4 regions of the Streptomyces sp. NPDC037126 genome follow, and region 2 is predicted to be linked to each of the others. Evidence: riboswitches for the same ligand, from Rfam matches in the RefSeq annotation. Region 2 holds a riboswitch; each other region holds the start of a gene.
What was found. Region 2 has a riboswitch for cobalamin ahead of ACZ7FF_RS04670 (cobalamin biosynthesis protein). Riboswitches for the same ligand answer to the same signal wherever they lie in the genome.
Positions count from the first base shown of each region.

Region 1: it holds a riboswitch for cobalamin, as region 2 does, so the genes downstream of both, ACZ7FF_RS05835 ((2Fe-2S) ferredoxin domain-containing protein) here and ACZ7FF_RS04670 (cobalamin biosynthesis protein) in region 2, are expected to answer to the same signal.
Region 3: it holds a riboswitch for cobalamin, as region 2 does, so the genes downstream of both, ACZ7FF_RS24380 (ribonucleoside-diphosphate reductase subunit alpha) here and ACZ7FF_RS04670 (cobalamin biosynthesis protein) in region 2, are expected to answer to the same signal.
Region 4: it holds a riboswitch for cobalamin, as region 2 does, so the genes downstream of both, metE (5-methyltetrahydropteroyltriglutamate--homocysteine S-methyltransferase) here and ACZ7FF_RS04670 (cobalamin biosynthesis protein) in region 2, are expected to answer to the same signal.

Region 1 covers NZ_JBVJTD010000002.1:175,231-178,428, forward strand. The annotation lists gene ACZ7FF_RS05825 (enoyl-CoA hydratase/isomerase family protein) at 421-1,497, opposite strand; partial or broken gene ACZ7FF_RS05830 (acyl-CoA dehydrogenase) at 1,494-1,677, opposite strand; gene ACZ7FF_RS05835 ((2Fe-2S) ferredoxin domain-containing protein) at 1,656-2,054, opposite strand; cobalamin riboswitch at 2,116-2,236, opposite strand; partial or broken gene ACZ7FF_RS05840 (LysR family transcriptional regulator) at 2,323-2,679, opposite strand; partial or broken gene ACZ7FF_RS05845 (carbonyl reductase) at 2,676-2,981, shown strand.
Region 2 covers NZ_JBVJTD010000001.1:1,016,789-1,019,986, reverse strand. The annotation lists gene ACZ7FF_RS04680 (inorganic phosphate transporter) at 1-651, shown strand, start outside; gene ACZ7FF_RS04675 (hypothetical protein) at 688-915, shown strand; cobalamin riboswitch at 1,061-1,202, shown strand; gene ACZ7FF_RS04670 (cobalamin biosynthesis protein) at 1,301-2,239, shown strand; gene ACZ7FF_RS04665 (cobyric acid synthase) at 2,236-3,198, shown strand, end outside.
Region 3 covers NZ_JBVJTD010000011.1:187,276-190,473, forward strand. The annotation lists gene ACZ7FF_RS24380 (ribonucleoside-diphosphate reductase subunit alpha) at 1-1,325, opposite strand, end outside; cobalamin riboswitch at 1,451-1,576, opposite strand; gene ACZ7FF_RS24385 (GNAT family N-acetyltransferase) at 1,581-2,135, opposite strand; gene mctP (monocarboxylate uptake permease MctP) at 2,208-3,198, opposite strand, start outside.
Region 4 covers NZ_JBVJTD010000002.1:168,775-171,972, forward strand. The annotation lists gene aceB (malate synthase A) at 1-138, shown strand, start outside; gene ACZ7FF_RS05790 (3-hydroxybutyryl-CoA dehydrogenase) at 135-1,004, shown strand; cobalamin riboswitch at 1,181-1,403, shown strand; gene metE (5-methyltetrahydropteroyltriglutamate--homocysteine S-methyltransferase) at 1,575-3,198, shown strand, end outside.

The DNA of each region.
Region 1 (3,198 bases), on a different contig from region 2:
GCCTCCTTCAGGGGATCGTGCGTCCCTCGGTTCAGTGGAGCGTCATGACGGCCCAGGGTCTGACTCCAGACCCGCCCTGGGGAGGATCTGTTCACAGTGGCGCGACCGTGCTGGAATTCCACCAGCTTCCTTAGGCCGTCATTACAAACGGAGCGTACGGACCCACGAGATGGTCCGTCAATCGGACAACTGGCCGAGGGGGTGTGGCCCTGAGCACTCACCGCCCTGCGTAGGACCGGTCCCCCTCCCGGCCGGTCGCCCGCACCGTCCGGCCCGTGTCCGCCCACTGGCGCCGGCAGGCCCGCGTCCGCCCTCGGTAGTGAATTCGTACTAGTCGACGGCCAGTTGCGGAGGGGCCGGGCCGCGATCGCGTGGACGGCGTCCTGCGTGCCCGAGCGCGAACGAAGGCACCGGTACGGCTCACCAGGCCGCCTCCGGGGCGGCTTCCGGCCCGGCGAGGCCGAGTTCGTGCTCGCCGAGCGGCGCGAAGAAGCGCTGTACGTCGGCGTCGGTCACCTCGGCCAGGGTGGCGGGCGACCAACGCGGGTCGCGGTCCTTGTCGATGACCTGGGCCCGGATGCCCTCCACCAGGTCGGGGGTGCTCAGGGCGGCGCACGAGACGCGGTACTCCTGGTCGAGGACGCGCTCCAGGGGCCCGAGGCGCCGGGCGCGGCGCACCGCGGCGAGGGTGACCTTCAGCGCGGTCGGCGACTTGGCGAACAGGGTTTCCGCGGCCTCCTTGGCGGCCGGGTCGCCGTGCGCGAGCAGCCGGTCGGTTATCTCCTCGACCGTGTCGGCGGCGTAGCAGTCGTCGATCCACTCCCTGCGCTCCGCCAACTCGCCCCGTGGCACCGGCCGTACATGGCGGGCGAGCGCGTCCCGTACGGGAGTGTCCGCGAGGCCGTCGACGAAGTGCGGGAGCGCGTCGGCCGGTACGAAGTGGTCGGCGAGCCCGCACAGCAGGGCGTCGCCGGCGCCGATCTGCGCGCCGGTCAGGGCCAGATGTGTGCCCAGTTCGCCCGGGGCGAGGGCCAGCAGGTAGGTGCCACCGACGTCCGGGACGAAGCCGATCCCGGTCTCGGGCATGGCGATCCTCGACCGCTCCGTGACGATGCGGACGCTGCCGTGGGCGGAGAGGCCGACCCCGCCGCCCATCACGATGCCGTCCATGACGGCGACGTACGGCTTGGGACAGCGGGCGATCCGGGCGTTGAGGCGGTACTCGTCGCGCCAGAACGCGGCCGACGCGGTGCCGTCGCCGTCGCGGGCGTCGTCGTGGATGCGTCGGATGTCGCCGCCCGCGCACAGGCCGCGCTCCCCGGCGCCCGTGACGACCACGGCCTGCACGGCCGGGTCGTGCTCCCATGTGGTGAGGGCCGCGTCGATGCGGCGGACCATCGTGTGGTTGAGGGCGTTGAGCGCCCTGGGGCGGTTGAGGATGACGTGGGCGGCCCGGCCGGTGGTGCGGAACAGGACGGGTTCGTCGGTAGCGGTCATCCGAGCGCCTCCGTCAGGCCCCGGGCCACGATGACTCGCATGATCTCGTTCGTTCCTTCCAGGATCTGATGGACGTGCGGAGCGCGGACGATCTTCTCGATGCCGGACCCGCCGAGGCGGCTGGAGCGCACGGTCGGCGACCGAGTACCGCCGGGGTCTCAGGAACCCACGGTGCGCCGCGGCGGCTTGAAGGCGTACAGGTCGAGGATGTCCGGCAGCGGTGCCACGCCCGGGCCGCCCGCACGCACCCAGGCGACGATGTCCTCGGTCGCGTCCGCATCGTTGACGAGGCCGAACCAGACCGGCCGCGCACCGGCGGCCCGGCCCGCGGCGGACGGCTGTACGACGACCACGTTGGCCTGGTCGCACACGTCGAGGCACTCCGAGACGCGCACCGGCACCTCGGCCCGCAGCCGCGCGGTCTGCGCCGCGTGGTCGACCCCTGTCACCTTGGGGGTGCCGCAGCAGCAGTCGCGGCAGACGACGACCCGGCACGGCACCGGTTCGCCGCCCTTCGCGGCCCCGCTCGACGTCTCTTCCGTGGGCTTCCCGGGCACGGCGCCGCTCCCCTCTTCCGGGGAGATCCGCCCCGGTGTCGCTCGAGGAGGCGACCGCGTGAGTCTCCTGGCTCCCGGCTCGCCGCTCGCCCCGCCGTGCCACCCGCGTCGCCGCGGTGGCCCGCCCGAACTCACTCGCCGGTCACAGTGGCGGGACCGCGCCGGATTCACACCGGCTTCCTCGGACCGCCGTCGCCTTATGTCGCCGATCATCATCGCATCACGCGGTACCGGCACGACCTCCGGGCGCCGTGCGAGGGGCCCGTCCTCACGACGGCGGTGGTGCGGGAGGCGCGTCCGCCTCCAGGGCGACAGCGCGGAGGATCGCCGCGAGCCGGCCGACCGCCTCGGTCGCCGGGTGGGGAAGCCGGGCCGGGAGCAGGCGCCGCCGCTCCTGGGGACCGCCGCGCACCGGGAGGACGCGGACACCCGGTGGCGCCATGGCGCCGAAGACGGCCGGCACGGTGGTCAGCCCGCAGCCCGCGGCGACGAGCCGGAGCTTGGCCAGCCAGTCGCGGGCGGTGTGGGCGATCTCGGGCCGCTCGTCCAGGCCGGGCCACACGCCCATCGCACGGTCCTCTCCCGAGGAGGAGCCGGCGATCCGGCACTGACCCCGCAGACTCGAAGGTGGCGCAGGTCGCCGCCGTCCGGGCGGTCGCGGCCGAACGCCGCGAGCGCGACCTCGCCACCGGCACCCTCCTCGCCTCGGTCTGCCCCGGCATGGTCGACACCGCGACCTCCCGGCCCTGGTTCAGCGACTACAGCCAGGCGCAGACGCCCTCCGAAGCCGCCCGGGCCGTGCTCGACGTCGTGTTCGCCGAGCACGTCGACCCCGCCCTGTACGGCGAGTTGATCCGCTTCGGCAAGGCCCTGGACTGGCACGACGGCACACCCCCGGTGGAGCAGGACCGGATGCTCAAGCCCTGAGGCCGGCTGCTCGACACGCCTCGGCCTCCCGGGATGTCGACTTCACAGACGGGCAGCCGTCCCGTCGGTCCGTTCCCACGGTCACGTTCCTCCCGGCGGGCGTGTCGTCGTACGCGTCGTGCGCCTCTTTGCGACGCCCGCGGCGGTCGGTACGGGGTCGCGGTGGGCGGTACCGCTGGTCACGGGATGCGGACGCGGTGCGCGCGCCGAACCGGGC
Region 2 (3,198 bases):
CTGATCACGGGCGGCGCCATCGCCCCCGGTTCCAACCCTCCCACCTGGGTGATCCTCTCCGCGGGCCTGGCCATCGCGCTCGGCACCTACATCGGCGGCTGGCGCATCATCCGCACCATGGGCAAGGGCCTGACCGACCTGGAGCCGCGCCAGGGCTTCGCCGCCCAGACCAGCGCCGCGACCGCCATCCTGGCCTCCTCCCACCTCGGCTTCTCCCTCTCCACCACCCATGTCGTCTCCGGCTCGGTGATGGGCGCGGGCCTGGGCCGCAAGGGCGGTGTGGTCCGCTGGTCCACCGCGACCCGCATGGCCGTCGCCTGGGTGCTCACCCTGCCGGCCGCCGCCCTGGTCGGCGCGGGCGCCGAGACCGTCACCGGCCTGGGCGGCTGGGGCACCGCCGTCGTCGCCGTCTTCCTGGTCGCCGCGAGCGCCACCATCTGGAAGCTCTCCCGCCGCGAGGTCATCGACCACACGAACGTCAACGCCGTCGACGGGACCGCGGAGCCGGCCGGCGTGGTGACCACCGCCATCGCCGCGGTGACCCCGCCCCCCGTGGGCACGGTCGCCGAGGGCCTGACGGCCACGATCCCCTCCCCGGCCGCCGAACCGGCCACCGCCGCCCCGGCCGCTCCCCCGGCCGCCACCGTCTGACCCGGTCACTCCTCCGGTTACTAAGGAAGCATCCCCATGAAGATCGACTGGGCGGCCATCGGCTCCGTCTTCGGCGTCAGCCTCGTGGCCACCGTGGGCCTGGTGGCCCTGTTCACCCTCGGCATCAGGGGCCTGGCCCGGCGCGAACGCGCCTCGTCCCAGGGCGACTCCGCGGCCCTCGCCGTCACCGGCGCCTACGTCTGCTTCGCGGCCTGCGCGGCGGCGGTGGCGTACGGCTTCTACCTGATCGTGGTCAAGGCCTGACCGGGCATCAGGCCCGAGGCACGACCGAGCAGTCCCGAGAGGCTCCCCTCCACCTGGTGTGGCGGGGAGCCTCTTTCGTACCCGCAGGCACCGCGGTGTGGGGATCGGCACACTCTCCCCTCGCAGGTCAACGGCAAGTTGACGGCCGTTCCGGGTGCGTGGTGGACTGCCCAGGCCATCTACGGCGGCAGAAGAGGAAGCCGGTGCGAATCCGGCGCGGTCCCGCCACTGTCACCGGGGAAGAACCCCCGGGAGCCAGGAACTCTCGCCGCCGGATCTCGCCGTACCAGGGCGCGGACACCCTGAGTGAGGACACGTATCGCGATGCTCGGCTGCCCGAGGACCAGTACCAGGACCGCTTCCGCGCCCACGGCCGGCTGAGCCGATGGGTGCCGATCGCATTTACGCGTACGGCGCCGCCGCCGGCCTTCTCGGTGACCTGCTCCTCGGCGACCCCCGCCGCGGGCATCCGGTCGCCGTGTTCGGACGGGCGGCCGCCGCCGTGGAAGGCGCGCTGTGGCACGACCACCGCGGCTGGGGCGCGCTGCACACCGTCGTGTGCGCCGGCGGCGCCGTAGCCCTCGGCACGGTCGCCGCGCGCGCCGTACGCCCCTCCCCCCTCGCCGGCGTCGCGCTGACCGCCGCCGCCACCTGGGCCGTCGTCGGCGGCACCTCCCTCGCCCGGGAGGCGCGCGCCGTCGGGCGCGCCCTGGAGGCGGGGGACGTCGAGGCGGCCCGGGCCCGACTGCCCCACCTGTGCGGCCGGGATCCCCAGGCCCTGGACGCCGACGGCATCGCCCGGGCCGTGGTCGAGTCCGTCGCCGAGAACACCTCCGACGCCGTCGTGGGCGCCCTGGTGTGGGGCGCCGTGGCCGGGGTGCCCGGGCTGCTCGGGTTCCGCGCGGTCAACACCCTCGACGCGATGGTCGGTCACAGGTCCCCGCGCCACCGCCGCTACGGCTGGGCCTCGGCCCGCCTCGACGACGTCGCCGGCTGGCCGGGGGCCCGGCTGACCGCCGTACTCGCCGCGCTGGCCGGACCCGACCCGCGCGGCGCCGTACGGGCGTGGCGGGCCGACGCGGCGAAGCACCCGAGCCCCAACGCCGGGCCCGTCGAGGCCTCCTTCGCGGGCGCCCTCGGCGTACGCCTCGGCGGGACCCTCTCCTACGGCGGCCGTGTCGAACACCGCCCCGTGCTGGGCGGCGGACGGGCCGTCCGGGTCACCGACATCGACCGGGCCGTACGGCTCTCCCGCCGCGTCGGCCTGCTCGCGCTCGGCGCCACGGTCGCCGCGCGCCGACTCGTGAAGGGACGTGCGAAGTGAGCGGTGGTCTCCTCGTCGCCGGCACCACCTCCGACGCCGGCAAGAGCGTCGTGACGGCCGGGATCTGCCGGTGGCTGGTGCGCCAGGGTGTGAAGGTCGCGCCGTTCAAGGCGCAGAACATGTCCCTCAACTCCTTCGTGACCCGCGAGGGGGCGGAGATCGGGCGGGCCCAGGCCATGCAGGCCCAGGCGTGCCGGATCGAGCCGACCGCGCAGATGAACCCGGTGCTGCTCAAGCCCGGCGGTGAACAGAGCAGCCAGGTGGTGCTGCTGGGCAGACCCGTGGGCGAGCTGAGCGCGCGCGGCTACCACGGGGGGCGCCAGCAGCGGCTGCTGGGCACGGTCCTGGACTGCCTGGCCGAGTTGCGGGGCACGTATGACGCGGTGATCTGTGAGGGGGCGGGCAGCCCGGCGGAGATCAACCTGCGCCGGACCGACATCGTGAACATGGGGATCGCGCGGGGCGCGCGGTTGCCCGTCCTCGTGGTCGGGGACATCGACCGCGGGGGCGTCTTCGCGTCCTTCTTCGGCACGGTCGCCCTGCTCTCGCCCGAGGACCAGGAGCTGGTCGCCGGGTTCCTGGTGAACAAGTTCCGGGGTGACGTCTCCCTGCTGGAGCCCGGGTTGGAGATGCTGAAGGGCCTCACCGGGCGCCCGGCGTACGGCGTACTGCCGTTCCGGCACGGGCTCGGCATCGACGAGGAGGACGGGCTGCGGGTGTCGCTGCGCGGCACCGTCCGGGAGTCCACGGTCGCTCCCCCGCTCGGCGAGGACGTGCTGCGGGTCGCCGTGTGCGCGATCCCGCTGATGTCCAACTTCACCGACGTCGACGCGCTGGCCGCCGAACCGGGCGTCGTGGTGCGCTTCGTGGACCGGCCGGAGGAGCTGGCCGACGCGGACCTGGTCGTCGTTCCGGGGACCCGGGGCACGGTCCGGGCGCTGCAGTGGCTGAGGGAGCGC
Region 3 (3,198 bases), on a different contig from region 2:
TCCGTGACCTCCAGGATCTCCGTGCAGAGGTTGGAGGAGTGGACGACGTGGCCCGGCTCGGCCGTCTGGTTGGCGGTGCGGTTGGCGGCGTCCTTGAAGGTCATCCAGCCGTTGCCGGTCTGCGCGAGGGTGCGCATCATGCGGCCGTACAGCTCGCGCGCCGGGATGGTCTTCTTCGCGAGGCCCTGGCGTTCCGCCTCGCGGTAGGCGGCGTCGAACTCCACGCCCCACAGGTCGACGAGACCGGGCACGTCCGACGGGGAGAACAGCGACCACTGCCCGTCGGCGTTGACCCGGCGCATGAACTCGTCCGGGACCCAGTGCGCGAGGTTCAGGTTGTGGGTGCGGCGGGCGTCCTCACCGGTGTTGTCCCGCAGCTCCAGGAACTCCTCGATGTCGGAGTGCCAGGTCTCCAGGTACACCGCGGCCGCGCCCTTGCGCCGGCCGCCCTGGTTCACGGCGGCCACCGAGGCGTCCAGGGTCTTCAGGAACGGCACGATGCCGTTGGAGTGCCCGTTGGTGCCCCGGATCAGCGAACCGCGGCTGCGGATGCGGGAGTACGACAGACCGATGCCGCCGGCGTGCTTCGACAGGCGGGCGACCTGGTGGTAGCGGTCGTAGATGGAGTCCAGCTCGTCCAGCGGGGAGTCCAGCAGGTAGCAGGACGACATCTGGGGGTGCCGGGTGCCGGCGTTGAAGAGCGTCGGGGAGGAGGGCAGGTAGTCCAGGCGGCTCATGAGCCCGTAGAGCGCGGCGACCTCGTCGACGGAGCGGGCGGTGTCGTCCTCGGCCAGGCCGGCGGCGACCCGCAGCATGAAGTGCTGGGGCGTCTCGACGACCTTGCGGGTGATCGGGTGCCGCAGCAGATAGCGGCTGTGCAGGGTGCGCAGCCCGAAGTAGCCGAAGCGGTCGTCGGCGAGCGGGTCGATCAGGTGGTCCAGCCGGCCGGCGTGCAGCCGGACGAACTCGGCGGTCCGGTCGGCGATCAGGCCTTCCCGGTGGCCGACGGCCACGGACTCGGTGAACGTCGTCACGCCCTGCGAGGCGGCCTCGGCACGGATGGAGACGGTCAGCAGCCGGGCGGCCAGCCGCGAGTAGGCGGGGTCCTCGGAGATGAGACCCGCGGCGGCCTCCGTGGCCAGCTCGCGCAGCTCCGACTCGTCCGCGTGGGCCGACCGGCCGCGCAGCGCGGCGGCGGCGACCCGGCCGGGGTCGGTGTCGGGGAGGTCGGCGGTCAGCTCGGTCAGGGTCCGCAGCAGCGCGGCACCGGGACCGTCGTTCTCCAGACCTGTGGCTGAAGCCGGTTCGGCTGGCGCGATGGTCACGTGGGGCTCTCCCTCGCTCGGCACGGGGGCCTGGCGGAGGGCAGCGGGCAGTCACGAGCGCACACGGCGTCGCGTCCACCGACCCATTCCACGAGGCCCGGACGTCTCAGGGCACCCGGACCGGACGGCCGGGCGCGCTGCCGGCAGGTCCTCGGACTGACACGGGCGTGCGCAATGCACGCAAGTACACCGTTGCGGGACAGTTCCGGATTCGCACCGGATTCCCCTGCGGCGACAGCGAGCATGAGCATACATCTAGTGCCGGGCTGTCGTGTCACCCCCAGATGTTGTGTCGAGGTGGTTTCGGAGTGTCAGCTCGTAGGTGAGAAGGGTGATGTCGTCCAGGTGCGGCACGGGATTCCAGTCCCGCTCCGGCGTGCGAACGAAGCCGAGGCGTTCGTAGAGCCGGTGGGCGCTGTGCATGGAGCGCTGGCTCGACAGCACGACGGAGGTGCAGCCCTCCGTGCCGCGGGCACGGTCGAGGCAGGCCCTGACGAGGGCCTCGCCGACGCCCTGCCCGCGCACGCCGCGCGCGACGGCCAGCGCCCGGATCTCGGCCTCCCCGGGACCCGCGATGTCGGCGACGGGGCCGCCGTCGGGGACGAAGGTGACGCCGCCGAGCAGCTCGCCGTCGCGCACCGCCACGAGCACCTCGGCGGCGGCGGCCCGCTTCGCGACGTCCCTCAGCACGGGCAGGTACGCGTCGTCCTCGCCGTAGTCGAGGAGGCCGTCGTCGAGGTAGGCCCGGGCGGTGAGTTCACCGAGGGCGGCGTGCTCGTCGGGGGTGCTCTGCCGGATCACGATGTCCATGGCACCGAGTCTGGTGCACGGACACGGCGACGGGCCGCCGGATTTCCCGGCGGCCCGTCGTGCGGCGGTCGCTCAGTGACCGGTGCCCGCGGTCGCCGGGGGCAGCTCCACCTGGACACCGGCGTCGCCGGCGTCCGCGGTGTAGTCGTCCGCGGTGGTCTCGTCGACGCCCTCAGGGGCCTTCACGGCCTTCAGGACGAAGGTGAGGACCACGGTCACCACCACGTTGAGCACGAAGGCCGTGAGGCCGATGTAGCCGATCTCGCCGATGCCCGGGATCTCCTTCGCGGAACCCCCGAAGTGCTTCTGGGTCGGCGAGGCGACGCCGTACGCGGCGACCGTTCCGTAGACCATGCCGACCGCCCAGCCGGCGAGCAGGGCCCAGCGGTGGAACCAGCGGGTGAACAGGCCGCCGACCAGCGCCGGGAAGGTCTGCAGGATCCAGATGCCGCCCAGCAGCTGGAAGTTGATGGCGACCGTCTTGTCCATGGTGAGGACGAAGGCCAGCGCGCCCACCTTCACCAGCAGCGAGACGAGCTTGGAGACCTGGGCCTCCTGCTTCGGCGTGGCGTCCGGCTTGATGAAGTCCTTGTAGATGTTGCGGGTGAACAGGTTCGCGGCCGCGATCGACATGATGGCCGCGGGGACCAGGGCGCCGATGCCGATGGCGGCGAAGGCCACGCCCGCGAACCAGTCCGGGAACATGTCCTCGAACAGCTGCGGGATGGCCAGCTGGCCGTTGGTGACCTTCACCCCGGCCGCGATCGCCATGAAGCCCAGCAGGGCCAGCAGGCCGAGCATGAGGGAGTACAGCGGCAGGATCGTGGTGTTGCGCCGGATCACCTCACGGCTCTTGGAGGAGAGCGTCGCGGTGATCGAGTGCGGGTACATGAACAGGGCGAGCGCCGAGCCGAGGGCCAGGGTGGCGTACGTCCACTGGCCCGCCTCCGGGGGCGCGAGCGCGCCGCGCGTCTTGCCGGTGGCCGGGTTGACCTGGCTGAGCGCGTGGCCCGCCTTGGCGAAGACGTCGTCGAAGCCGCCCAGCTTGATCGGGATGTAGATG
Region 4 (3,198 bases), on a different contig from region 2:
GCCGAGTACCCGTGGGCACCGGTCGACGACGTCCGTGCGCTCTTCGAACGGACCGTGCTCTCGGGCGAGTTGCCGCTGTTCTTCACCCCGGACGCGTACACGCGGCACCTCGTGCGGCGGGCGGAGGCCGGAGCGTGAGCGGGGACGTCCGACGGGTCGGTGTGGTCGGCGGCGGCCAGATGGGCGCCGGCATCGCCGAGGTCTGCGCACGGGCCGGCCTCGACACCATGGTGTGCGAGGTGGACGCGGTCGCGGCCCGCGCCGCACGGAAGCGCGTGGCCGCATCGCTCGAACGCGCCGTGCGGCGCGGCAAACTGGAGGAGACCGCCGCCGCGGACGCGCTCGCCCGCATGGTCTTCACCGGCAGCCTCGACGACCTCGCCGACCGGCAGCTCGTCGTCGAGGCGGTCGTGGAGAACGCGGAGGCCAAGACCGGGATCTTCGCCGCCCTCGACAAGATCGTCGAGGACCCGGCGGCCGTTCTCGCGACCAACACCTCCTCCCTGCCGATCATGCGTCTGGGCATGGCGACCGGCCGCGCCGACCGGGTCGTGGGCCTGCACTTCTTCAACCCCGTGCCGGTGCTGCCCCTGGTCGAGGTGGTGACCTCCCTGCACACGTCACCGGAGACGGTCGCCGCGGCGGTGGACTTCGCGGCCGGCGCGCTCGGCAAGACGGTGGTCCACTCGCGGGACCGGTCGGGCTTCGTCATCAACGCGCTGCTCATCCCGTACCTCCTGGCGGCGGTCCGGATGGCCGAGTCCGGCTTCGCGACGGCGGCGGACATCGACACGGGCATGGAACTGGGCTGCGCGCACCCCATGGGCCCGCTGAGGCTCGCGGACCTGATCGGCCTGGACACCGTCGCGTCGATCGCCGAGTCGCTCTACGCCGAGTTCCGCGAACCCCTCTACGCCCCTCCACCACTGCTCCAGCGCATGGTGGAGGCGGGGCTCCTCGGCCGGAAGTCGGGCCGCGGGTTCCACATCCACGACCAGGACTGAGGGCCTGGTACGACGCGGGCCGAGGGGGCCCGCAACGCCGGGGTGAGGGTCCCGGCGGGGGCATCACAGGGGCAGGGCGGGAAGCGCGTGCGGCGCTTCCCGCCCTGTGGCATGCCCGTCCCGCCGCACCGTCCGGATGGTGGACGTCCGCCTCCCCCCGGGCACGGCGAACCCGTAGGGTGGCCGGAGCAGCTGGTTCGCCCCGTCAGCCAGGCGGGATGCGTCGCAAGAGGGAACCCGGTGGGAATCCGGGACTGCCCCGCAGCGGTGAGCGGGAACGACCGCCGTCATACGCACTGAGCCCGACGAAAAGGGCCTGGGAAGCGACGGCCAGTAGGTGTCTCGTACGACAGAGACGTGCCCGCGAGTCCGAAGACCTGCCAACTGCCCGCGTACGGACCGTTCCGTGCGCGGACATCCCGGTGACCTCGAGGGCGGGTCGGCGAACACACCAGGCGGACGACCGCGCAGACCGCGCGCGCGGGGTCGGGTTCCGCCCGGTTCGTCATCCCTTCGCGCTCTCGTCCCGTCCCCGGGACCTCAGGGATTCATCTCGCGAAGGAGATCTCCGTGACCAGCGAGTCCGCAGCCGCGGCAGCACGCGCCACCGTGTACGGCTACCCCCGCCAGGGCCAGGGCCGGGAACTGAAGAAGGCGATCGAGGGCTACTGGAAGGGCCGCGTCACCGCCGGCGCCCTCCGCGCCACCGCCGCCGAACTCCGCCGCGGGAACTGGCGGCAGCTGGCCGAGGCCGGCATCGACGAGGTGCCGACCGGCGACTTCTCGTACTACGACCACCTCCTGGACACGACCGTGATGGTCGGCGCGATCCCCGCCCGCCACCGGGACGCCGTCACCGCCGACGCCCTGGACGGCTACTTCGCCATGGCCCGCGGCACCCAGGAGGTGGCGCCGCTGGAGATGACCAAGTGGTTCGACACCAACTACCACTATCTCGTACCCGAGTTGGGGCCTGACACGGTGTTCGCCGCCCACTCCGCCAAGCAGGTCGGTGAGCTGACCGAGGCCCTGGCGCTCGGTCTCACCGCCCGGCCCGTGCTCGTGGGTCCCGTCACCTACCTGCTGCTGGCCAAACCGGCTCCCGGCGTCGCCACGGACTTCGACCCCCTCACCCTGCTGGACCGGCTGCTGCCGGTGTACGCCGAGGTACTCGCCGACCTCCGGGCCGCCGGCGCCGAATGGGTGCAGCTCGACGAGCCGGCCCTGGTCCAGGACCGCACCCCCGCCGAGCTGAACACCGCCGCCCGCGCCTACCGCGACCTCGGCGCCCTGACCGACCGTCCGAAGCTCCTGGTGGCCTCCTACTTCGACCGCCTCGGCGACGCCCTGCCGGTGCTCGCCAAGGCCCCGGTCGACGGGCTCGCGCTCGACTTCACCGAGGCCGCCGCGGCCAATCTGGACGCGCTCGCGGCCGTCGGCGGCCTGCCCGGCAAGCGCCTGGTCGCGGGTGTCGTCAACGGCCGCAACATCTGGGTCAACGACCTCGGCGGGTCCCTGTCCACGCTCGGCACGCTGCTGGGCCTGGCCGGCCGGGTCGACGTCTCCGCCTCCTGCTCCCTCCTCCACGTGCCGCTGGACGCCGCGGCCGAGCGGGACATCGAGCCGCAGATCCTGCGCTGGCTCGCCTTCGCCAAGCAGAAGACGCGGGAGATCGTCACCCTCGCCCGGGGCCTCGCCCAGGGCACCGACACGATCGCCGCCGAACTCTCGGCGAACCGGGCCGACCTCGCCTCCCGGGCGGGTTCCCCGATCACCCACGACCCGGCCGTCCGAGCCCGCACCGGCGCGGTCACCGAGGCCGACGCCCGGCGCTCCCAGCCGTACTCCGAGCGCACCGCCGCCCAGCGCACCCGGCTCGGCCTGCCCCTGCTGCCCACCACCACCATCGGCTCGTTCCCGCAGACCGGCGAACTGCGCACCGCCCGCGCCGACCTGCGGTCCGGCCGGATCGACACGGCCGGGTACGAGGAGCGGGTCAGGGCGGAGATCCAGGAGGTGGTCTCCTTCCAGGAGAAGGCCGGCCTCGACGTCCTGGTCCACGGCGAGGCCGAACGCAACGACATGGTCCAGTACTTCGCGGAGCAGCTGACCGGCTACCTCGCCACGCAGCACGGCTGGGTGCAGTCCTACGGCACCCGGTACGTGCGCCCGCCGATCCTGGCCGGCGACATCT